One region of the Arthrobacter sp. LjRoot14 genome, then DNA from elsewhere that is predicted to be linked to it. Evidence: riboswitches for the same ligand, from Rfam matches in the RefSeq annotation. Region 1 holds a riboswitch; each other region holds the start of a gene.
What was found. Region 1 has a riboswitch for S-adenosylmethionine ahead of metX (homoserine O-acetyltransferase MetX). Riboswitches for the same ligand answer to the same signal wherever they lie in the genome.

Region 1 (7,529 bases):
AGATCTCGCCCTCTGCATCGGAAAGCACCTTGCCGTGCTCGCTGGTGAGGATTGCTGCCAGCTCGGACTTCCGCTGCGTCAGGAGTTCCCGGACCCGGAAGAAGATGTTGGTGCGTTTGGCCAGGCTGGTGGCCCGCCAGCCCGGGAGGGCGGCTTGCGCGGCCGCGATGGCCTCTTCCACGCGGGCGGCCGAGGCCAGGGCCACCTCTTTGTCCTGTGCGCCGGTGGCAGGGTTGAAGACGGGGCCGAAACGGTCGGCGTCGCTGATCCGGGCGCCGTTGATGAAGTGCGGAATACGTTCCATGGGAAAGTCCTATTCGTGAAGCAGGGTGCGGTTACTTGGAGGTCTCGAGCGAGCCGTCGACAAGCTTGATGATCATGGAGCAGTCCTTGCCGGACTGCCCGGAGTCGATGAGCCGCTGGAAGAGCGTCTGCACGTGCTCACCGATTTCCAGCGGGGTTCCGGTGTCGCGGGCGGCGCTGATGGCCAGGCCGATGTCCTTGTTGGCCAGTTCGGTAGTGAAGGTGGGAGCGAAGTCGTTGTTGGAGGCCGCGGTGGGAACTACCCCTCCTACCGGGTACCAGGTCCGCAGCGCCCAGCTGTCTCCGGAGGACACAGAAGCGATGTCCCAGAAAACCTGCTTGTCCAGGCCCAGCCGCTCGGCCAGCACGGCCCCTTCGGCGGTGGAGGCAAGGTTGATGAAGAGCATCAGGTTGTTGCAGATCTTCGCGGCCTGCCCCGTGGTGGGACCGCCAGTGGGAATGATGTTGGAGGCCATGGGACGGATGTACTCCGTGGCCTCGGCCACGGCACCCGCTTCCCCGCCGATCATGAACGTCAGGGTTCCGGCTTTCGCCCCGCTCATGCCGCCCGAGACCGGGGCGTCCACAAAACGGAAGCCGGCGGAAGCGGCGGCGTCGTGCAGTGCCTGTGCGGAGGAGATGTCGATGGTCGAGGAATCCACCAGCAGCGTCCGCGTGTCCGCATGGGCAAGGACGCCGTCCTCCCCCAGGTACACGGCCCGGGCGTGTTCGCCCTTCGGCAGCATGGTGAACACGACGTCGGCGCCGTCCACCGCCGCGGCAATGCTGGCTACCGGCTTCACGCCTCCGGCTTCTGCAGCTGCCACCGCTTCGGGATTGAGGTCGAACCCGCGGACGTCGTGACCGGCCTTTGCCAGGTTTGCTGACATGGACCCACCCATGTTCCCGAGACCGATCCAAGCGACTACTGCCATGGCGAAAGCTCCTTTGCTTCGTGTACCAGCCGGTATTGCTGGAAGTTCCGTGTCCACCATCACACCCTGTTACAGTGCAATCAAGGGGAAAAATTACAGAGAGCATGTGCATTGATGCACATGCTCTCTAAAAGCCGCATTGTGAGCCTGAAAGCATGGGTGTGAAAAAGTGGATGTGAACCGGCTGCCCAGTCCGGACGACCTGTTGATCCTGTTGACCGTGGCCAGGCTCGGCCGGTTCAATGCCGTGGCGGAGACGCTGGGCACCACCCACACCACCATTTCCCGCCGGATCCTGGCGCTGGACAAGCAGCTGGGCGGGCGGACGCTGGAGCGCAGCCCGCACGGCTGGGAACTGACCGAACTGGGCAGCCGGGCGGTTGCCGCCGCCGAGGCGATCGAGGCGACACTCGGATCCCTGGCCGGCGCCATCAGCGACGGCGAACACTCATTGTCCGGCATGGTCCGGATCAGCACGTCCGATGGATTCGGTGCGCAATTCGTGGCCCCGGCGCTGGTGCGCCTGCAGCAGGAGAATCCGTTGCTGGACGTCGAGATGCTTAGCGCCACCCGCAAAGTCAGCCAGAACCGGTCCGGCGTGGACCTGGAAGTGGTGGTGGGCCGGATGGAAGTCACCAGCGTGCAGCCCATCTTCCTCACGAACTATTTCCTGCGGCTGTACGCCAGTCCGGGCTACGTCCGGTCCCGGGGACTGCCGACCGCCCTGGACGACGTCCGCGAGCACGGATTTGTCTCCTATGTGGAGTCGGCCCTGCAGGTGGCGGAGCTGGGCCACCGGTCCTCGCAGCTGCCCGCCCCCAAAACCAGTTTTCAGGCGACCAGCATTTTCGCCCAGCTCGAGGCGGTCCGGCGCGGGGCAGGCATTGGCCTGCTGCCGAACTTCATGGTGGCCGACAACCCCGAGTTCGTTCCGGTGCTGCCTGAGCTGTTCCAGCGCCAGCTCCCCATCTGGGCGGTGGCGCGTCCTGAGTCGCTGCGCTCGGCGTCCGTCCGGGCCGTGGTGGAGGCGCTCAAGGCGGAAGTGTCAGGCCGCCGGGACGTCCTGGCGGCCTGACACAACACCGGCCCTGACGCTACGCCTGGAACAGCCGGCGGACCACTTGCCCTGCTGCCAGGGCGTCAAGGCCTTCGTTGATTTCCGCGAGCGGCCTGGTGTCCGTGTGCAGCAGTTCCACCGGAAGCCGCCCGGCCCGCCAGTGGTCAAGGTACAGCGGAATGTCCCGCTCCGGGACGGCATCTCCCATGTAGGAGCCGAGCAGCCGCTTCCCCGCTCCGGCAAACTGCAGGGCTCCGACGGTCAGTTCCGCCGAGGGTTTTGGCAGCCCGACGGAGACGACGGCGCCGCCGCGCGTTACGAGGTCCAGGCACGAGGCGATCACGCCGGCAGAGCCCACGGCCTCGACGGCGACGTCCACGCCGTCGCCGGTGGCCTCGGCAACCAGCCGGGCGGCGTCGTCGGGAGTTCCCACTGCCGTGGCACCGCAGTCCCGGGCGAGCTGGTGCTTGCCTTCGTTGGGGTCGATGGCAATGACGGCTGCGGCGCCGGCCAGGGACGCCGCCATCACGGCGGAAAGCCCGACGGCGCCGAGCCCGAAGACTGCCACCGACTGTCCGGCGGTGACCGCCGCCGTGTTCAGCACGGCGCCCATTCCGGTGAGTACGGCGCAGCCGAACATGGCCGCGACAGTGTCCGGAACGTCGTCGTCGATTACCACCACTGATTCCCGCGCCACCACGGCGTAGTCCGCGAAAGCCGACACCCCGAGGTGGTGGTTGATCCGCTCCCCTGACGGCGTGCGCAGCAGCGCCTCCCCGTGCAGCAGGTCCCCTGAACCGTTGACTTCGGCGGCACGGTGGCACAGGGCCGGGCGCCCGGACCGGCACGCCCGGCATTCGCCGCAGCTGGGGACGAAGACGAGCACAACGTGCTCGCCCACAGCCACGTCATGGACGCCCTCACCGACTGACACCACCCGGCCCACGGCCTCATGCCCCAGCGCCATGGGCAGCGGCCGTACCCGGGAGCCGTCCACCACGGACAGGTCCGAGTGGCACAAGCTGGAGTAGGTGATGGCCACTCCCAGTTCGCCGGCGCGGGGTTCGGGCCGGTCGAGCTCCTGCACCACTAGCGGGCGCGCTTCGGTGTAGCTGGTTCCGGCGGGGACGGTGGAGTACAGAACTGCGACGCGCATGTGAACCGGCTGCCCCTACTTCTTGCTGGCGGCAAGGAGGTCCGCCGTGCCCTGGGCGTCCGCGGCGTCGACATCGTGCAGCGAGATCCCGCGGGTTTCCTTGAGGAAGTACACGGCCACCATCGTCACCAGGCAGGCGCCGAGCAGGTAGATGGCCACCGGGGTGGAGGACTTGAACTGGCTCAGCAGGGCGGTGGCAATGATCGGGGCCATCGAACCGGCCACGATCGAGGTGACCTGGTAGCCGAGCGAGACGCCGGAGTAGCGCATCCGGGTGGGGAACATCTCGGCCATGATGGCCGGCTGGCCGGCGTACATCAGTGCGTGGAAGAGCAGGCCGATGGTGATGGCTGCGAGGATGACCAGATCGTTCTTGGTGTCCATCATCGGGAAGGCGAAGAAGCCCCAGGTACCGCCGAGGACCGCACCGGCCATGTAGACGGGCTTCCGGCCGAAGGCGTCGGAAAGCTTGCCGACCATCGGCACCGCCGAGAAGTGGATGAAGTGGGCCACGAGCAGGAGCAGGAGGATCCGGGAGGTGTCCGTCTGGACAACCACCTTCAGGTAGGTGATGGAGAACGTGACCACCAGGTAGTAGAGGATGTTCTCCGCGAAGCGCAGTCCCATGGCGGTGAAGACGCCGCGCGGGTAGCGGCGGAACACTTCGCCGACGCCGTAGCCCTTCTTCTCGACGGTGACTTCCTTCTGGGCTTCCAGGAAGATGGGGGCGTCGGTGACCTTGGTCCTGATGTAGTAGCCAACCAGCACGATCACAGCGGAGAGCCAGAACGCCACCCGCCAGCCCCAGCCGAGGAAGTCGGCGGCAGACAGCGTGGAGGACAGCGTGAACAGTACGCCGGTGGCCAGGAGGTTGCCCAGGGGAACAGCGGACTGCGGCCAGCTGGCCCAGAAGCCGCGTGACTTGCTGGGGCTGTGCTCTGCTACGAGGAGGACGGCCCCGCCCCACTCACCGCCGACGGCGAAGCCCTGGGCGAACCGCAGGAACACCAGCAGGGCCGGAGCCCAGTAGCCGATCTGCTGGAAGGTCGGCAGGCAGCCCATCAGGAACGTGGAGACGCCCACCAGGATGATGCTGAGCTGGAGCAGCTGCTTCCGGCCGAATTTGTCACCGAAATGACCGAAGACGATACCGCCGATGGGGCGGGCGACGAAGCCAACCGCGTAGGTGAGGAAGGCGGCAATGATGCCGTCCAGTTCCGTGCCTGAGTTAGGGAAAAATGTCTTGCCAAAGACCAGGGTGGCCGCTGAGGCGTAGAGGAAGAACTCATACCACTCAACGACGGTCCCGGCCATGGAGGCCGTAACCACTTTCTTTAGCCCTGAGGCTTTGACGTCAGTCTCATCTGCGCGCCTTGCGGCGGAGTTTTGCGTGCTCATTGTGAACTCCTTCGGCGTCTCCGTCGACACCATGTGGACCATTCCGTTACGGCCGCGTGTGATGTGCACCACCAACGCGCCGGTCCCCTAGAGTATGGGCTCACATTGCCGCAGGCTCAACGCCATTTTCTGCAGAACAGCTCTGCATAAATGCACATTGAGCCGGCGGGCTAGGCGAAAAAGTTCTGCCGCAACTGAGCGCTAAGCTGCCCGATTTCAGTCAGGAAACCGTCGTGGCCGATGGGCGCCTCGATGACATGCACCGGGACGTCGCCCGGGAGTGCAGCCGCGAGTTCGCGGGACTGCGCCGGAAAATACAGCCGGTCCGTATTGACGGCGGCAATGAAGAACTCAGCCGTGGCCCGGGCCAGCGCCTCCTTGAGCGGGCCGCGCCCCCGGCCCACGTCGTGGCTCATGAGCGCTTCCGTGATGGCGATGTAGCTGTTGGCATCGAAGCGCCGGACCAGCTTGGTGCCCTGATGGTCGAGGTAGCTCTCCACCTGGTAGCGGCCGCGGTCTCCCAGCGACACTGCCTGGAGCGGGGCTTCGCCGCCCTGGGCGCTCCGGCCGAACCGGGCCTCCAGCTCGTCTGCGGAACGGTACGTGATGTGCGCAATCCTGCGTGCCAGGGCCAGGCCGGCCTCAGGCTCCGGGCCGCCGTAGTAATCGCCGTCGTTGAAGTTCACGTCCTGGCGGATGGCGAGGGTCTGCGCCTGGGCAAAGGCGATCTGCTCGGCCGTGCTGCTTGCCCCGATGGAAATGACGGCGCACCGCCGGACCCGGTCCGGGAAGCTCACGGCCCATTCCAGGGCGCGGGCTCCGCCCAGGGATCCGCCCAGGACGGCGTACCAGCTGTCGATGCCAAGGGCGTCCGCCAGCCGGGCTTCGGCCGCCGTGGTGTCGCGCAGGGTCACCAGGGGGAAGCGCGAACCCCACGGCCTGCCATCCGGCGCGGGAGTGGAAGGGCCGGTGGAGCCGTAGCAACCGCCCAGGATGTTGATGCTGACCACGAAGTACTTGTCCGTATCGACCGGGGCGCCGGGCCCGGCAAGCTGCTCCCACCAGCCTTCTTCGTCGCTGGCTCCCCTGGTAACGTGCGTGCTGCCGGTCAGGGCATGCTGCACCAGCACGGCGTTGGAACGGTCCGCGTTCAGCGTGCCCCAGGTCTCGTAGGCGAGCCTGACGTCCGGCAGGTGGCCGCCGGCCTCAAGGTGGAGCCCGCCGATGCCCTGGAACTTGACGGTTCCGTCGGGGACAGCGTCTGCGGTTTTGCCTGCGGCGGTTTTCACGTCACTGGACGACAGGCCCTGGCTGGCTGTTTCGGGTACACCGCTGCGGGTGACGGCAATCGTCATCTGAAGACCTCTTCTTCGCGCTTGCCTGCCGCCAACTGGCCGGCAGGCCAGGTCTTCACCCGGGGCACCCCGCCGCGAAAGGAGGGTTGCCGGCCAGCAAGCCGGGGCTGTCGCTGGCACTCATGACCTGTTAAGAGTCTACGAAATGCGTCCCCGCAATGGCGAAGAATGTGACAGCAATATGACTCCCGGCGTCGAGGCGCCGGGAGTCATACGGCTCAGTCGCCCTTGGCGGCGCGGAAACCGGCGTCGAGGTCGGCGATGATGTCATCGATGTGCTCCAGCCCCACGGAGAGGCGGACCAGGCCCGGCGTGACCCCCGCCACGGCCTGCTGTTCCGCCGTCAGCTGGCTGTGGGTGGTGGACGCCGGGTGGATGACCAGGGAGCGCACGTCACCGATGTTCGCCACGTGGGAATGCAGTTCCAGCGCGTCCACGAACCGCTTGCCGGCCTCGGCCCCGCCGGCGATGTTGAAGGACACGATCGCACCGGTGCCCTTGGGCCCGTACTTGCGGCCGCGGTCATACCAGGGGCTGGACGGCAGGCCTGCGTAGGCCACGGATTCGACGTCGTCCCTCGCCTCCAGCCATTCGGCGACACTCACCGCGTTGGCCACGTGGCGCTCGACGCGCAGGCTCAGGGTTTCCAGGCCCTGGGCGATGAGGAAGGCGTTGAACGGGGACACCGCGGAGCCGAGGTCCCGCAGCAGCTGGACGCGGGCCTTGAGGATGTAGGAAAGGTTCGCGCCCAGGGCGCCCCCGGCGCCGAGGTCCCTGGCGTAGACAAGCCCGTTGTAGGTGGGGTCCGGGATGTTGAAGCCCGGGAACTTCTCCGGGTCCTTGCCGAAATCAAAGTTGCCCGAGTCCACGATCACGCCGGCGATGGCGCTGCCGTGCCCGCCAAGGTACTTCGTTGCCGAGTGGACCACAATGTCGGCGCCCCATTCCAGCGGCCGGATGAGGTACGGCGTGGACAGTGTGTTGTCCACGATCAGCGGGACCCCTGCCTCGTGGGCGACGCCGGAAACGCCTTCGATGTCCAGGACGTCCTGGCGCGGATTGGACACCACCTCGCCGAAGAAGAGCTTGGTGTTCGGCCGGACGGCGTCCTTCCACTGCTGGAGGTTGTCCGGGTCCTCCACGAACGTCACGGAGATGCCGAACTTCTTCAGGGTGTGGGCCAGCAGGTTGTACGTGCCGCCGTAGAGGCTGGGGCTGGCCACCACGTGATCGCCGGCTTCAGCGACGTTGAGGATGGCGAATGTTTCGGCGGCCTGTCCCGAGCTGAGCAGCAGCGCCGCCAGCCCGCCTTCAAGGCTGGCCAC
Region 2 (7,529 bases), 1.5 Mb from region 1:
TCGGGGTCAGCGCTTCTTGATGTGCGCCACGGGGTCCACGTGGGTGTCCAGATCATGCTTGGACTTCTTTTCGGCCCTCTTTTGCTTGATGGTCTTGTCCGATTTCTTGGTGACCTGCCGGTGCGGCGATTTGTCAGGCATGTCGCCCTCCCTTACCTCGGGGCCTTGAATAAGCCCCGTGCTTGTAAGGTACGCCTGTTTTGCCACGAATGTAACTGGCCTACGAAACAGGCACTTCAACGTCAACTATGCCGACGAACCGGCTGCCGATTCCCTCGTACTCGCTGCGCACCAGCCCCGGAAGTACCGGCGGAAGGTCGCTCGGTGCGTGATGGACGCAGCAGACGTACGTGAACGGCGGCCACCACTTCTTCGGCCGCGCGGCCTCCGAGAAACCGCACACAGCACAGGTCAGCTGGACCCAGACTGGCCTCTTGCCGGTCCGGTTGGCCCTTGACTGGATGAGCCAGGCCGGAGGATTGTCCAGGAGTTCGGACAGTTCGGCCTCAGACAGCCGCGCGGGAATACCGTGACGGTGCGCCATTTCCAGGGGAATATCGAGGATCTGAGCTGCTTCACGTCGCGTAACCATTCGTTTAACGATACGGGACGCCGGGCCGCCTCAGATTCACGACGGCGGGCGTCCGGCCTCCACCGACGGTCAGCCGCGCGCTGTCAGCCGGTGAGGGCGATCCCCACGGCTGCTGCGGAGAGTCCGGCCACGAGATTGACGGCAACGTTCAGGGCCGCAGCGAGGTACCGCACCTCACTGACAAGCCGGATGGTGGCCGTGGTCCAGGAACTGAACGTGGTCAGCCCGCCGGCCAGCCCGGTGGCGATCGCCGCATGCCATTCCTCGCCGAGCCCCAGCCGGCCGGTAACGCCCACGGACAGGCCGATGACCAGTGAACCGACGACGTTGACCACCAGTGTTGCCCAGGGCCAGTGCCGGCGGGTCCCGGCACGGTGCGCGAACCAGGTGTCGATGGCAAACCTGAGCAGTCCCCCCGCAACGCCGAAGATGCCCACCAAAAGCGCCGTCATGAGGCTCCACCTGTCCGGTCGCTCAAGGCCTTGCCGGCTTTCCAGCCTGCAGCGGCCGCGGCAAGCCCCAGCACCAGGGAAAGTGCCAGATAGATCAGCCAGGTCACGTGCTGTCCGGACCGTGCCTGCTGGTCAACGGAGAAGACCACGGCCGAGAAGGTGGTGAAGGATCCCAGCAGCCCCGGGCCAATCCCGGCCCTGAGCCAGAATGCGGTCCTGGGGCGTGCGATCCACAGGGTGGTGAGGGAGGCGAGGACAAAGCTTCCGCACACATTAATGGCCAACGTGGTCCAGGGAATCGCGCCGGCAGGGTCCGGAAAGAGCAAGCCCAGGCCGTAGCGGAGCTCTGTTCCCGCCAGCGCCCCGGCAGCCACCGCCGCCCACGCCCGCCAGTCCGGGTTACTGGCGGCACTCATTCAGGCGGCGCCCCTTCAGGCATCCGCCAGCCGGCATCCGGCGTGGCGGGATTCGCTGTAGACCCACAGCGCTGACGACACCTCGTCGGCGAGGTCGAATTCGCGGTCTGCGCCCGCGGAACCGATCCTGACCACGAGGGCTCCGCCAAACGGTTTCCGGCCCAGTACTTCGATGTCGGCGTCCAGGTCGATTTCCTGCGCGGAAAGGTAGCGCAGGAGTTCGGGATTGTCGTCGCTGATCCGGGTGATGCGGCCTTTATGGCCCTCGTCGAGTTCGCTCATCCGGTGCGCGTGCGGCATGTGGACCGTACCGTCGGCCGCCGGGATGGGATCACCGTGCGGGTCCCTTAGGGGGTTGCCGAGCTTTCCGGCCATCCGTTCGATGAATGTGTCAGACACCGCGTGCTCCAGGAGCTCGGCTTCATCGTGGACTTCGTCCCAGCTGTACCCGAGTTCCTGCACGAGGTACGTCTCAATGAGGCGGTGGCGCCGCACCATGGAGAGCGCGAGGCGGACTCCGTCGGACGTGAGCGTAATGGCGCTGTAGGGCTTGTGGTCAACGAGGCCCTGGTCCTTGAGTTTGCGGACCATTTCCGAGACCGAGGAGTTGGCGACGCCGAGCCGCAGTGCCAGCTGCGAGGATGTGATGGGTTTGTCCTGCCACTCCGTAAAGGAGTAGATGACCTTGACGTAGTCCTCGATCGAGGAGGAGGGTGCGCCGGTCTTCACGAGTCCAAGCCTACCGCTTTGGCTACGGGACTCATGCCTTGAACGCCCGCCAGGTCTGGGTCAGGTAGGGGAGTCCGATAACGTCCGCGGCGGAGTGTGCCAGGTGCTCGTGGAGGTACCAGTCCAGGTTGGCGCGGACTTTGGCCCGGATCCCTTCTCCGGCGGCGAGGTAGTAGCTGCGGGACTTTGCCAGTTCGACGATGTCCTCAGTGGTCACGGGATCTTCCCAGCGAGTCAGGTGGCTCTCAAGACCGGCAAACTCCGGGCCGATCGCGGGGTGGAAGTCCGGTTTGTGCACATCGCCGGCATGCATGATCCGGGAAAGCCGGTGGACCCACGGGACCGACGTATCCAGCTGGTTCCAGATCAGCCCCAGCACGCCCCCCGGACGGAGAATGCGGGACAGTTCGGTGCTGGCCAGACGGGGATCGCACCAGTGCCATGCCTGGGCAACGGTCACGACGTCGAACGCGGCGTCCGGGAGTCCGGTGGACTCCGCGGTGCCCTCCGTCGCAGGAACCCCCGGAAGGGCCAGCCGGAGTTGGGCGAGCATGTCCGGTGAGGGATCCACTGCGGTGACATTCAGGCCGCGCTGCACCAGCAAAGCGGTGTACTTTCCCGTCCCGGCGCCGATGTCAGCGGCGTCGGACGCGCCGCCCATCCCGCCAACGCTTCGGAGCAGCCAGTCCACCGAATCGGCGGGATAGCCGGGACGGACCCGGTCATAGTGTTCGCCGCCGTCCTGGTAACTCCGGCCGAGCTCGTACCGGCGCTGGTGGTGCAGTTTGGGGCCTCCCCGTGCCACGTGCAGTCTCCTTCGGGCAGGCTGGAATTCTTACCCCTCGAATTTACCGCACACGCCGCGCCCTTAGTCTTCGGTGCAGGGTGCCGCGCCGGCAGTGCCGGGGGTATTGGGTGCCCAGTCCGGGTAGCTGCGGGTGTCGTTGGCCGGCACCCAGCGGCCGGAATCCACCACGTAGTCCCAGCCGAGGCCGGTCCGGCGGAGTTCCTCGATGCCGGCGAGCAAACGCTGGGCGTCCTCCAGCCGGGAGCCGACGCCGAAGCTTGCCCGCAGCGAGCCTGACGGCAGTCCCAGCCGCTTCAGCAGGGGGTGGGCGCAAAAGCGGCCGTCGCGCAGGCCCACGCCGTGCTCCGCGGAGAGGTAGGCCGCCACAAGGCCGGCGTCGTAGCCGGCGACGGAGAAGTTGACCACACCGATGGTGTCCGTGGCCTGGTCGGTGTCGCTGAAGATCTGGTGGACAGTGACGCCGTCGATCTTCCGCAGTCCCTCGACTAGGAAGGACCGGATGGCCGTCTCATGGGCGTGCCACAGGTCCTGGTCCAGGGCGCCGATGACCTGGGTGGCCCGGGCCAGGGTGGCGGCCCCAAGGACGTTCGGTGAGCCGCCTTCATGCCGTGCCGGCCCTGTGGTCCAGCTGACGGAGTCCAGCCGGGCCTCACGCACGGCTCCGCCGCCTGCGAGGTGGGGCGTCCCGGCGTCGAGCCAGTCCGGCCGGCCCACGAGGACACCGCTGCCAAACGGCGCGTACAGCTTGTGGCCTGAGAAGGCGAGATAGTCGACGTCGTCCGCGGCGATGTCGATGCGGCGGTGCGGGGCCAGCTGCGCCGCGTCCACTACGATCCTTGCACCGTGTTCGTGAGCCAGTGCGGCCAGCTCGCGGACGGGAAGGATTTCGCCGGTGACGTTGGAGGCGCCCGTGACGGCCAGCAGGCTGATGCCACCCTGCCGCAGCTCGGACCGCAGGTTCTCCAGGGTGGCCCTGAGCGTAGGAGCGGCAACAACACTCCGGTGCGGCACACCCTGCCAAGGGAGCAGGTTGGCATGGTGTTCGATGTCGAGGTACAGCACTTCGCCGGTCTGGCGGCCGTTGGACACCGGCAGGCACCCGGCCAGCAGGTTCAGTGAGTCCGTGGTGTTCCGGGTGAAGATGACGGAATCGTCCGCCCTGCCGCCCACAAACCCGCGGACGATGTCCCGGGCATTCTCGTACACCGACGTGCTGATCTGCGAGGCATAGCCCGCGCCGCGGTGCACGCTGGCGTAGTACGGCAGGATCTCGTTGAGGTAGGCCGAAACAACGGACAGCGCCGGGGCCGATGCGCCGTAGTCCAGGTTCGCGTAGCGGACGTGCCCGCCCTGGATCAGCGGAGCCTGGATCTCCGCGCCGGTAACGGCTGAGAGGGGGCGCTGGGCGACGGTGAACCGCGGGTCCAGAAGGCCTGCGGCGGACGTGGTTGCGGCGTTTGCGGGGAAAGTGGCAGTAGTCATGGGGACCTCACTGTAAAGGGACCCCGCACTCCGGGGATCCGCGCTTGCCGGGTCCGTTCCGGACCGGCCTGGTCGTCACCCGGGGCACCCCACCGCGAATGGAGGGTTGCCGGCCAGCAAACCGGGGTTTAGCGCTGGCACTCGTGACCTGTTTCGAGATTAGGACATTCACCGCGGCGCGGGAAAGTCGCGGCAATTATTAAGCTCTTTGTTACGCACGTCGGAAGAAGGGGGATGGCACCGAATAAAACGACGGCGGACACCCCCTAAGGAGGGAATCCGCCGTCGTTTATTCGGCTACCGGTGGTTGTGCCCGCGGTGATGCGCCCGGGCCGGAACCGCTTGGCGGCGGGCCGGGCACCGGGCCGGGTCGCGCGTCAGAGGAGGTCGTCGAGTTCCGGGTTCAGCCGCTTGAGGACCTCGGAATGAAGGATTGAATTGGTGGCCAGGGCGTTTCCGCCGAAGGGGCCGTCCACTCCTTCCAGTGAGGTGAAGCGTCCGCCGGCTTCGGTGACAATCGGCACCAGCGCCGCCATGTCGTAGAGGTTCAGTTCCGGCTCGCAGGCGATGTCCACCGACCCCTCCGCCACCATGCAGTAGGACCAGAAGTCACCGTAGGCGCGGGTCCGCCAGACTTCCTCAGTGAGTCCCAGGAACTCGTCCAGGTTGCCCCGTTCCTTCCAGCCGCCCAGGCTTGAATAGGAGAGGGAAGCGTCGGACAGTTTGGACACGTTCGAAACCTTGAGGCGGGTGGCGGCAGCTAGCGACCGTCCCATGTAGGCGCCCGCACCTTTCGCTGCCCACCAGCGCTTGCCCAGCGCCGGCGCGCTGACCAGCCCGACCACCGGCTCACCTTCATCCACGAGGGCGATCAGGGTGGCCCACACCGGCACGCCGCGGACGAAGTTCTTGGTGCCGTCGATCGGATCGATGATCCAGCGGCGGGAACCATGTCCGGAACTGCCGAACTCTTCGCCGAGGACGGCATCTCGCGGACGGGAACGGGAGAGCTGGCCGCGGATGGACTCTTCAGCTGCCTTGTCAGCATCCGTTACCGGCGTCAGATCCGGTTTGGTTTCAATCTGAAGATCCAGCGCCTTGAAGCGGCTCATGGTCTGGGAGTCAACAGAGTCGGCCAGGACATGGGCGAGGCGCAGGTCATCGTTGTAGCTCGAAGCGGGTTGGGTCATGGTTCCAAACTACCGTCTCTGCGGCCGGCGGGCCGGGATGTCACGAAACGATGCCGAGTTCCTTGGCGTCCTGCGCTTCCATGCGGGGGTCGGTGCCGAGCAGCCGCCGAAGGGACGCCAGGCGTGCCGCGCCGGACGGGCCGGCGTGTCCTTCGGCCACCCAGGCGTCCACGCCGCAGTTGACGGCGGAGGCATCGTGCTTGCAGCCGCGTTCACAGGCATCCGTGCCGGGTTCGAGGTCGGGGAACGAGCGCAGGATCCGGTCCGGATCCACGTGGGCAAGGCCGAAAGACCGGATGCCGGGCGTGTCAATGATCCAGCTACCGGCGGGCGCATCACTGATCCGCAGGGCAAGCGCGGACGACGACGTGTGCCGTCCCCTCCCGGTGACGGCGTTGACGCCTCCCGTGGCCCGCTCAGCACCCGTCAGGGCATTGACCATGGTGGACTTCCCTACGCCGGAATGGCCGAGCATCACGGTGACCTTGCCGTCGAGGTGGGCCCGCAGCTGCGAGACGGCATCACTGTCCAGGCGGGCCGAGAGCCCGTCATCCGAGCGTGCATCGATTCCGGAGGCCGCGGCGTCCGCAGTTCGGCTGATGATCACCGGAAAATCCAAGTGCCGGTAGTTGGACAGGAGCTCCGTGGGATCCTTGACGTCCGCTTTCGTGACCAGCAGCAACGGCTCAATCCCGGCGTCGTACGCCGCCACCAGGGCCCGGTCAATGAAGCCGGTGCGCGGTTCCGGATTGGCGGCGGCAACCACCACCACAAGCTGGTCCGCATTCGCGACCACTGCCCGCTCGATGGGGTCCGTGTCATCGGCGCTGCGCCGCAGCAGCGTGCGGCGGTCCTGGATCTTCACGAGCCGCGCAAGGGTGTCCGGGGCCCCCGAAACATCTCCCACCAGGGACACGAAGTCCCCGGCCACCACAGGCGAACGGCGCAGTTCACGGGCGCGCGCGGCAATCACCGTGCGCTCGTTCCCGCTGTCCTCGCCCACCACGGCCGTATAGCGCCCGCGGTCAACCGTGATGATCCTGCCGGTCACGGCGTCGTCGTGGCTGGGGCGGTCCTTGGTCCGGGGACGCGAGCCTTTCTTGTTGGGGCGGATCCGGATATCGGACTCGTCCCAGGAGCCGGTGCTACGCCCCACGGGCCTGTTCCGTCTGCCGGTCCGGCTGTTGCGAAAGCATGGCTTCCCACAGTTGCGGAAAGTCCGGCATCGTCTTGGACGTGGTGCCGATGTCTTCCACCTCCACGCCGGGAACGGCAAGGCCCAGGATGGCCCCCGCGGTGGCCATGCGGTGGTCCGCGTAGCTGTGCACGACGCCGCCGTGGAGCTTGGCGGGCCGGATCACCAGGCCGTCGGAGGTTTCCTCGGCGTCCCCGCCGAGGCGGTTGATCTCCGTGACGAGTGCCGCGAGCCGGTCCGTTTCGTGGCCGCGGAGGTGCGCGATGCCGGTGAGTCGCGACGGACCCGTGGCCAAGGCGCACAGCGCGGCTACTGTCGGTGCAAGTTCGCTGGTGTCGGCAAAGTCCGCACCCGTGATTTCGGGCCCGCCGGTGACGGTGAGTGTGCCGTTGTCCAGCGTGACCGTGGCGCCCATTGAAGTCAGGATGCTGCGCCAAAGGTCGCCCACCTGCGTGGTGGGGGAGGGCCAGTTGGGAATACGGATCGTGCCCCGGGTCGCCAGCGCGGCGGCGAGGAACGGCCCGGCATTCGACAGGTCCTGCTCGATGCGGCGATCGAAGGCCCGGATGGGGCCCGGCGCGACGACCCAGTGATTCGGGACGGAATCGTCGACGGATACTCCAACTTCCCTCAGGACGGCGACGGTCATGTTGATGTGGTCCAGG
Region 3 (7,529 bases), 2.9 Mb from region 1:
GTTCCGGCTGGGAAGTTCGTGGATGGGCTGGAACGCGGTGAGGAGCATCCTGTCGCCGAGGATCGCCTCGATGCGGCGCCTGCTCCGGCGGGTGAAGAGCACCGTATTGCCGTAGTCCTCATCGGGAGTCGGCAAGTCCGGGCTGGGAAGGGCATCCTCGGAGTCATCCGACTGCTCGTCCGTGATGCTCCGTGTAGCCATGAGGTGCTCCAGGAGGGCGCGTTCGGGATTACCCGGGTACGATTCCATCCGGTCCCGCAACTGCTCACGTGCCCACTCGCTCTGCGGAGTGGCGTCACCCAGTACAGACTCGATGATGTCCCGTGCCTGTCCGCGGATCGTCGGATCACTCACGTCCGAAGGCGGTATCGACTGCGGTCCCCGGAAAGCAGTCGATTCTCCATCGGTCAATGCTGGAAAAGAAGTCTCATCCATTGACATTGGTTATTCCTTTATAAGTGCTGGTCCCGGCTGAGCCCGGGACCCGTCCGTGACTGCACCGCATACTGATTCGAGGATGCGGGAACCGCGAACGTTTCAAAAGCGTACAACGAGACCGGGCTGCCTGTCTCTAGCTGTATCCGAGTCGTGATGCTAAGTACGCGAGCTACTCCTCCACGAATTCCGCGGCCAGATGGATGTGGTTGTCGGCCAGCCATACCGGATTGAAGGCCTTGCTCAGGTAGTTGCTGCCGGCGTCGGGAGCTATCGCCACCACCACGGACCCGTGCGGCGCGGCACGCGCGACCCTGAGCGCTGCAGCCACCGCAAGACCGGAAGAGGGCCCCACGGACAGACCTTCTTCATTCAGCAGCCGGTGCTCCGTGGTGTACACCTCATTGTTGGGGACGCGCAGGAAGCGGTCCACAATGCCGCGGTCGAAGATCTTGGGCCACTCGGCTTCCGGCCAGGAGTTGCCCACGCCGTCCACCAGGATCTCGCCGGGGTGGCCACCGCTGTACACGGACCCAACAGGATCCGCGGCGATTACCTCAACATGGCCGCCGGTCTTTTCCTTCAGGTACCGGCCGTTGCCGCTGATGGTGCCGCCGGTCCCGATCCCCGCCACGAAATGTGTCACTTTCCCGGACGTCTGCTGCCAGATCTCCGGCGCTGTCCCTTCGTAATGGGCCAGCGGGTTGGCCGGATTGTCGAACTGCTGGGGCCGCCAGGCGCCCGGGTTTTCTGCCGTGATCCGGGCCGCGACCGCCCGTGCGTTCTCCGGCGACTCCGACGGCGCGGTCCAGTCCGTCACCACCACCCTGGCGCCGTAACGGTGCAGCGCGGCGAGCTTCTCGGATGAGATGGTGTCCCCGGTGACCACCACCACGGGGTGTCCGGTGAGGGCACCGATCAGCGCCAGCCCGATCCCGGTGTTCCCCGAGGTGCTCTCCACGATGGTTGCGCCCGGCCGGAGCTCACCGCTGCGCTCAGCCGCGCGGACCATGCTCAATGCTGTCCGGTCCTTGATGGAGCCGCCCGGATTATCCGATTCGAGCTTGACGTACACCGTGCTGCCGAGGCCCTTGGAAAGGACATCCAGGGGCACCAGCGGCGTGTTTCCCACCTGCGCCAGGACAGCTGCGGCGTCCGCCGCAACATCAGCCTCCCGGACCGCATGCCTGCCTGTCATGGTGCTCATCACTGCCTTTCCGTGCCGCCGGCGGCATGGGATTCCGGGCCGCCGTTCAGGGCACTGTTGAAGCCGTTCCCGAGGAAGGCGTCCAGTTCAACGCGCGCCTCGTCCACGAGCGCCGCGGCCGGCAGGTGCCGGGCCAGCAGGCCGGAAAGACGGTCGACGACGGCGGCCGTCCCGTTTCCCAGCGGCCGCACCGCGCGCGCCTCCGCCCCGGCCAGCAGGTACGCCGCCGTCAGCGCTTCGATGGCGAGCAGCTTCCCGGCAGCATCGACGGAACGCTCCAGCTGCTGGAGTGCCAGCGGCGCCAGTGTGGAGTGGTCCTCGACATCGGCAGACAGCGTGGGCGCACCAAGTGTTGCCGGCGCCGCGAGGAATTTGAGCTCGGACAGCAGGCCGGCGGCCGAATACCAGAGCAGTCCGGGCAGCTCTTCCGGCTCCAGCGGTGCCCCGTTCGTGGCGGCCTCGAGGTGCCGCTGGCGGATCCGACGCTGCGGCGGGTAGAGCTTGGCGATCCGGCGTTCGCTGCTGATCCCGAGGTGGGCCAGCCCCAGGCGCAGCGCCTCGAATGCCAGGGCCAGCTGCATGGGCTGGAAGTTGCCGCCGGAGACCATCCGCCCGGAGCCGATGTCGGTCAGCGGGTTGTCGCCCCGGCCGTTCAGCTCCACTTCCAGGGCGCCTTCCAGGGCCGTGACCTGCCAACGGATGGCGCCGTGGGTCTGGGGCGCCGCGCGGAAAGACAGCGCGTCCTGCACGGATACCTCCCGCTCCGGGTCCTCCAGCCACCCGCCCTCGAGGAGCCGCAGCACATGGGCCGCCGTGACCGCCTGCCCGTGAACTGCCTTGGCCGCCTGCACAGCCGGCGAAAACGGGCTGAGGTTGCCGCCGCCGTCGTGCCTTGCCGTCGCCTCGAGTGACAACGCGAGAGCGGTGTCCGCGAGGTCTGCGAGGCGGAGGAGGCGGTGCAGCACCAGCGCCCCGACGCCGATGGAATAGGAGTTGGAGCTGACCAGGGCCAGGGCTTCGCCGGGCGCGAGTTCCAGCGGAGCCAGCCCGGCGTCCGCCAGGGCCTGCCCGCCGGGCAGCAGCTGACCGTCCGTTGCCACCGCCTGGCCTTCCCCGATGGCGACGGCGGCAACAGCGGCGAGGTGGGTCAGGTCGGCGGAACCGACGGACCCTTCACGCGGGATCGCCGGGACCACCCCGCGGTTGAGCATCTCAGCGTAAAAGCGGGCTGTTTCCGGCCGGACGCCGGAGCCGCCGCGACTGAAGCCCACCAGCCGCGCCAGGATGACGGCCCGGACCTCGTCGGCGCCGAGAAACCCGCCCACCCCGCTGTTGTGGTACCGCACCACCTGCACCTGGTAGGCGAGGACCGCCTTTTCATCCACGGCGGTGTCCCGCCCGGATCCCAGCAGGGTATTGAGTCCGTAGACGCGGTGGCCGGAGTCGATGGCCTGCTGCACCACCTCGCGCGAAAGCCCGATCAGCTCCAGGGCGTCCACACTCAGGACGAACTGGACAGCCGGATCAGCCGCGGCCTCGGCGATATCCCGGGCACGCAGGTGGGCCGTGCCGATCAGGAAGTTTCCGCTGCCGCCGCCCATGGCGCTAGAAGTCCAGCAGGTTCCGGCGGAAGCCGCCGTCGCCATAGCTTGTCCGGAGCAGCCCGCGGCGCCGCAGCACCGGGGCCAGCCGGTCCAGCACGCCGTGAACGGTGGCCGGGTCAACGAAACCTGAGAACAGGAAGCCGTCCCCGCCCACCTGGACACCGGTTTCTTCGAGGTAGTCGGCAATCTCCTCGGCCGTGCCGATGATGCTGTCCCCTGCGCCGCCGCTGCGGGCCTGCAGGAGCTGGCGCAGAGTGGACCCGGGAGGACCCGCCTTGGCGAAATGGTCCAGGGTGCCCTGGTTGCTGTTCGTGGTGAGCTCGGGGAGCGGGGCGTCAAGGTCGAACTGTTTGAAGTCGATCACGGAGAGGTAGGAGATGGAGTTCAGCTGGCTGTCGATGTCGCGCTGCGTGAGCTGGCGGCGCTGCTCCCGGAGCTCGTCCGCTTCGGCGCGGGAGCCCACCACGGTGGGCTTGAGGACATACAGCACCTTGACGTCGTCGGGGTTCCGCCCTGCCGCGGCTGCCTCGGCCCGGATCGAATCACGGTAGGCCTTCATGCCGTCCGCACCCCTGGCGAGGGCAATCGCGACATCCGTGTTGGCGCCCGCGAAGGCCTTGCCCCGCGGTGACGCCCCGGCCTGCACCAGCACCGGTTCCTCGGGCATCGGTGCGGTGTTCAGCGGTCCACGGACCTTGAAGAACTCGCCGTCGTGGTTGATCGGGTGGACCTTCGTGTGGTCCGCGAAGATGCCTGCGTCCGCGTCCTCCACAATGGCGTCCGGCTCCCAGCTGCGCCAGAGCTTGCGCACCACGTCCACGAATTCCTCCGCTTTCTCGTAGCGGAGGTCGTGCTCGATCTGCTGGTCCAGGCCATAGTTCTGCGCGGCAAGGTCGCTGCCGGAGGTCACCACGTTCCAGCCCACCTGGCCGTTGGAGAAATGCTGCAGGGTGGCCAGCAGCCGTGCCGCCGTGAACGGCGGATAGAAGGACGCACTCACCGTGGGAACAATGCCCAGGTGTTCCGTGACGGAGAGCAGGTAGGGCACCAGGGCCAGCGGATCGTGCTTGGGTGCGAAGGATGCCTGCGCCAGCGACACCTCGGCGCTCCCGCCGTAGGTGTCCGGCACCGTGAGGGAGTCCTCGATGATAAAAAGGTCCAGCCCGGCCCGCTCGAATTCCCGCACGGCGTGCTGGTACAGGGCGGGTTTTTTCCAGTCGTACCCGATGCCGTAGCCGGGCGTGCCCCAGCCCTGGACACCGAAACCGTGACCCACAAACCAACCGAAGTGCAGCATGGGACTGACTGTATTCCGATTCGATTCATTCACGGCTGCCTGATTTCATCCGGCGTTACAGCGGTTCATCTCCCGTCATTATCCTCCCGGCAGGGTCTTTTGTAACTGCAGTCAGGGGTCGCGCAGGAACGGATGCGGCGCCGGTGCGCAGCCGCGGTGCGGGCGTTCCCGTTACGGAAGATGACGACGACGGCGGTGCGGGCCGCCGTCGTAAGTGTTACGTTTTTGGGGAGTAATGAGAACCGGTGCCAAGCCCTGACTGGCCGGTCGGCAACCCTCCTTCCACGGCGGGGTGCCTCAGGTGAATACTCGGCATATCGATATTCGAGTTGCAAGCGTGAGAGAAGGAGATCCGTCGTGTCCGACGCACCCGCACCGCTGGCCCCGGCAGCCGAACCGGCCGCCGCCGGCCAGGAACAACCGGCCCTGGCACTGCCGCAGGAAAAGCTGGCCTACCGGCTCATCACCGGCCCCGACGACCGCTCGTTCTGCGAGCGCATCTCCGCGGCCCTGGCCGACGGCTATGTCCTGCACGGGAGCCCGGCGGCAACCTTCAACGGCACCAGCGTGATCGTGGCCCAGGCCGTGATCCTGCCCGAGGCCGTCGCCAGCTCCGACGCTGCAGTGGCAACCGCAGTGGACGAACTTGAGTTCGACGCCGACTTCCCGGGCGAAGGCTTCGAGGGCCACGCATGAGCTACGCCGGAGACCTGAGCCCGCAGGACGCCTGGGCCAAACTGGAACAGGGTGCCGTCCTGGTGGATGTCCGCACCGAGGGCGAGTGGGCGCACATCGGCATCCCGGACACCAAAGCCACGGACAACGATCCCCTCTTTATCCAGTGGACCTTCCCCGGCGGCATCCCCAACCCGGACTTTGTCGACCAGCTGAAGCAGCAGGCCCCCGAGGATTCCGGCGTCGAACTGGTGTTCCTCTGCCGTTCCGGCGTGCGGTCCGTCGCCGCCGCCATTGCCGCCACACGGGCCGGGTTCACCGCCTACAACGTCCTCGAAGGCTTTGAAGGCGAACCGGACCGTTTCGGCGAACGCACCGTCAACGGCTGGAAGAACCGCGGCCTGCCCACCAATCTCGGAAAGAACTAAGTGACCTTCAATCCCGACGCCGCCGGCTGGAGCCCTGACACCCAGGCTGTCCGCGGCGGTCTTGACCGCACCAATTTCCAGGAGACCGCCGAGCCGATCTTCCTCAACTCGGGGTTCGTCTACGAATCCGCGGCAGCCGCCGAGCGCGCATTCACCGGCGAGGACGAACGGTTTGTGTACTCCCGGTACGGCAACCCCTCCGTCGCCACCTTCCAGGAACGGCTCCGGCTGCTCGAGGGCACCGAGGCGTGCTTTGCGACGGCGTCCGGCATGTCCGCCGTCTTCACGGCACTGGGCGCCCTGCTGGCTGCCGGTGACCGGGTGGTTGCCGCCCGCTCGCTGTTCGGCTCCTGCTTTGTCATTTTGAACGAGATCCTGCCCCGGTGGGGCGTGGAAACGGTGTTCGTGGACGGCCCGGACCTGGAGCAGTGGCGCGCCGCCCTTTCGGAGCCCACGACGGCGGTCTTCTTTGAGTCGCCGTCGAACCCCATGCAGGAAATCGTGGACATCGCCGCGGTCAGCGAACTGGCACACGCGGCAGGGGCGACCGTCGTCGTCGACAATGTCTTTGCCACTCCCCTGCTGCAGCGCTGCGGGGAGCTCGGCGCGGATGTGGTGGTCTACTCCGGCACCAAGCACATCGACGGCCAGGGTCGGGTCCTCGGCGGCGCCATCCTGGGCACCAAGGAGTTCATCGAAGGCCCGGTCAAGCAGCTGATGCGGCACACCGGACCCGCACTGTCCGCCTTCAACGCCTGGGTGCTGACGAAGGGCCTGGAAACCATGGCGCTGCGCGTCAACCATTCCTCGGCCTCCGCGCTTCGCCTGGCCGAATGGCTGGAAGACCAGCCGGCGGTCAGCTGGGTCAAGTACCCGCTGCTGAAGTCCCACCCGCAGTATGAGCTGGCGGCCAAGCAGATGAAGGCCGGCGGTACCGTGCTCACGCTGGAGCTCTTGCCGTCGGCGGGCCGCACGGCGAAGGAAGCAGCCTTTGCGCTGCTGGACGCGCTGCGGATCATCGACATCTCCAACAACCTCGGCGATGCCAAGACGCTCATCACCCACCCGGCCACCACGACGCACCGCGCCATGGGGCCGGAAGGCCGGGCCGCCATCGGGCTGAGCGACGGCGTGGTCCGCCTGTCGGTAGGACTCGAGGATGTTGACGACCTCATCCGTGACCTGGAGCAGGCGCTCAAGCAGATCTGACCATCCCGCCCCTGATCAGCGCCAAGCTACGACGGCCTGCCGCGCCGAACGTCAGGTGTCCAGCTCCCAGTGCAGGCGGATCGCTTCGGCTATCGGGGCGGCCGCAACATCCACGGTGAACGCCACGGGCGCGGTGCCGGTCTCTTCGATGACGGTGTCGTGGTAGACGCGGCCGCACGCCGGGCACAGTGTGTAAAGATCCTCGTCCCCGGGCCACTCGGCCAGTCCGGCAGGCACGGGAGTTCCCTCGCCAAGGTGCACGGGCATGCCTTCGGAGTTGGCCTGGATCAGCCCCTCGTCGCTGACGGTGTTACCGCAGACGCAGGTGATGGTGGTGACATCATGTCCCGTGACTGTTGCGTATTCGGTTTCCATGGCGCGCTCCGGGGTAGTAGGAACCTGTTCAGGACTGGCGGACGCGCAACAGCACGGGCGCTTTCTCGCGCGCGGTGATGGCTTCGGTCCGGCGCATGCTCATGTCCACCGCGTGGGCGACCACTGCGGCCAGCCCGGCAGCGGCGTCCGAGGTCCCGGCAAGGCCTTCCTGCATGGCAAGGCGCTGCTGTTCCGAACCGGTCCCCCTGTCCAGGATTCTCCGCACGCCTTCCCGGGCCAGTTCCAGCTCGTCCTGTTCCGCCAGGACGGGCGCCACGTAGTCCACCAGCGCATCCACC

Region 2: it holds a riboswitch for S-adenosylmethionine, as region 1 does, so the genes downstream of both, ACSQ12_RS13820 (aminotransferase class V-fold PLP-dependent enzyme) here and metX (homoserine O-acetyltransferase MetX) in region 1, are expected to answer to the same signal.
Region 3: it holds a riboswitch for S-adenosylmethionine, as region 1 does, so the genes downstream of both, ACSQ12_RS20180 (DUF1737 domain-containing protein) here and metX (homoserine O-acetyltransferase MetX) in region 1, are expected to answer to the same signal.

The regions. Positions count from the first base shown of each region.
Region 1 is NZ_CAXURL020000001.1:1,529,876-1,537,404, reverse strand. It holds gene ACSQ12_RS06870 (CoA-acylating methylmalonate-semialdehyde dehydrogenase) at 1-304, opposite strand, end outside; gene mmsB (3-hydroxyisobutyrate dehydrogenase) at 336-1,238, opposite strand; gene ACSQ12_RS06860 (LysR family transcriptional regulator) at 1,414-2,313, shown strand; gene ACSQ12_RS06855 (zinc-dependent alcohol dehydrogenase family protein) at 2,333-3,451, opposite strand; gene ACSQ12_RS06850 (MFS transporter) at 3,467-4,849, opposite strand; gene metX (homoserine O-acetyltransferase MetX) at 5,020-6,204, opposite strand; SAM riboswitch class IV at 6,217-6,332, opposite strand; gene ACSQ12_RS06840 (bifunctional o-acetylhomoserine/o-acetylserine sulfhydrylase) at 6,423-7,529, opposite strand, start outside.
Region 2 is NZ_CAXURL020000001.1:3,063,091-3,070,619, reverse strand. It holds gene ACSQ12_RS13850 (hypothetical protein) at 7-141, opposite strand; gene ACSQ12_RS13845 (hypothetical protein) at 221-592, opposite strand; gene ACSQ12_RS13840 (fluoride efflux transporter FluC) at 676-1,044, opposite strand; gene ACSQ12_RS13835 (fluoride efflux transporter FluC) at 1,041-1,460, opposite strand; gene ACSQ12_RS13830 (metal-dependent transcriptional regulator) at 1,476-2,189, opposite strand; gene ACSQ12_RS13825 (class I SAM-dependent methyltransferase) at 2,221-2,994, opposite strand; gene ACSQ12_RS13820 (aminotransferase class V-fold PLP-dependent enzyme) at 3,058-4,479, opposite strand; SAM riboswitch class IV at 4,515-4,628, opposite strand; gene hisN (histidinol-phosphatase) at 4,857-5,669, opposite strand; gene rsgA (ribosome small subunit-dependent GTPase A) at 5,710-6,825, opposite strand; gene aroA (3-phosphoshikimate 1-carboxyvinyltransferase) at 6,815-7,529, opposite strand, start outside.
Region 3 is NZ_CAXURL020000001.1:4,441,130-4,448,658, forward strand. It holds gene ACSQ12_RS20160 (EAL domain-containing protein) at 1-354, opposite strand, end outside; gene ACSQ12_RS20165 (PLP-dependent cysteine synthase family protein) at 608-1,633, opposite strand; gene ACSQ12_RS20170 (aromatic amino acid ammonia-lyase) at 1,642-3,243, opposite strand; gene ACSQ12_RS20175 (NtaA/DmoA family FMN-dependent monooxygenase) at 3,248-4,543, opposite strand; SAM riboswitch class IV at 4,775-4,887, shown strand; gene ACSQ12_RS20180 (DUF1737 domain-containing protein) at 4,970-5,239, shown strand; gene ACSQ12_RS20185 (rhodanese-like domain-containing protein) at 5,236-5,646, shown strand; gene ACSQ12_RS20190 (O-succinylhomoserine sulfhydrylase) at 5,647-6,855, shown strand; gene ACSQ12_RS20195 (hypothetical protein) at 6,907-7,230, opposite strand; gene ACSQ12_RS20200 (glutamate--cysteine ligase 2) at 7,259-7,529, opposite strand, start outside.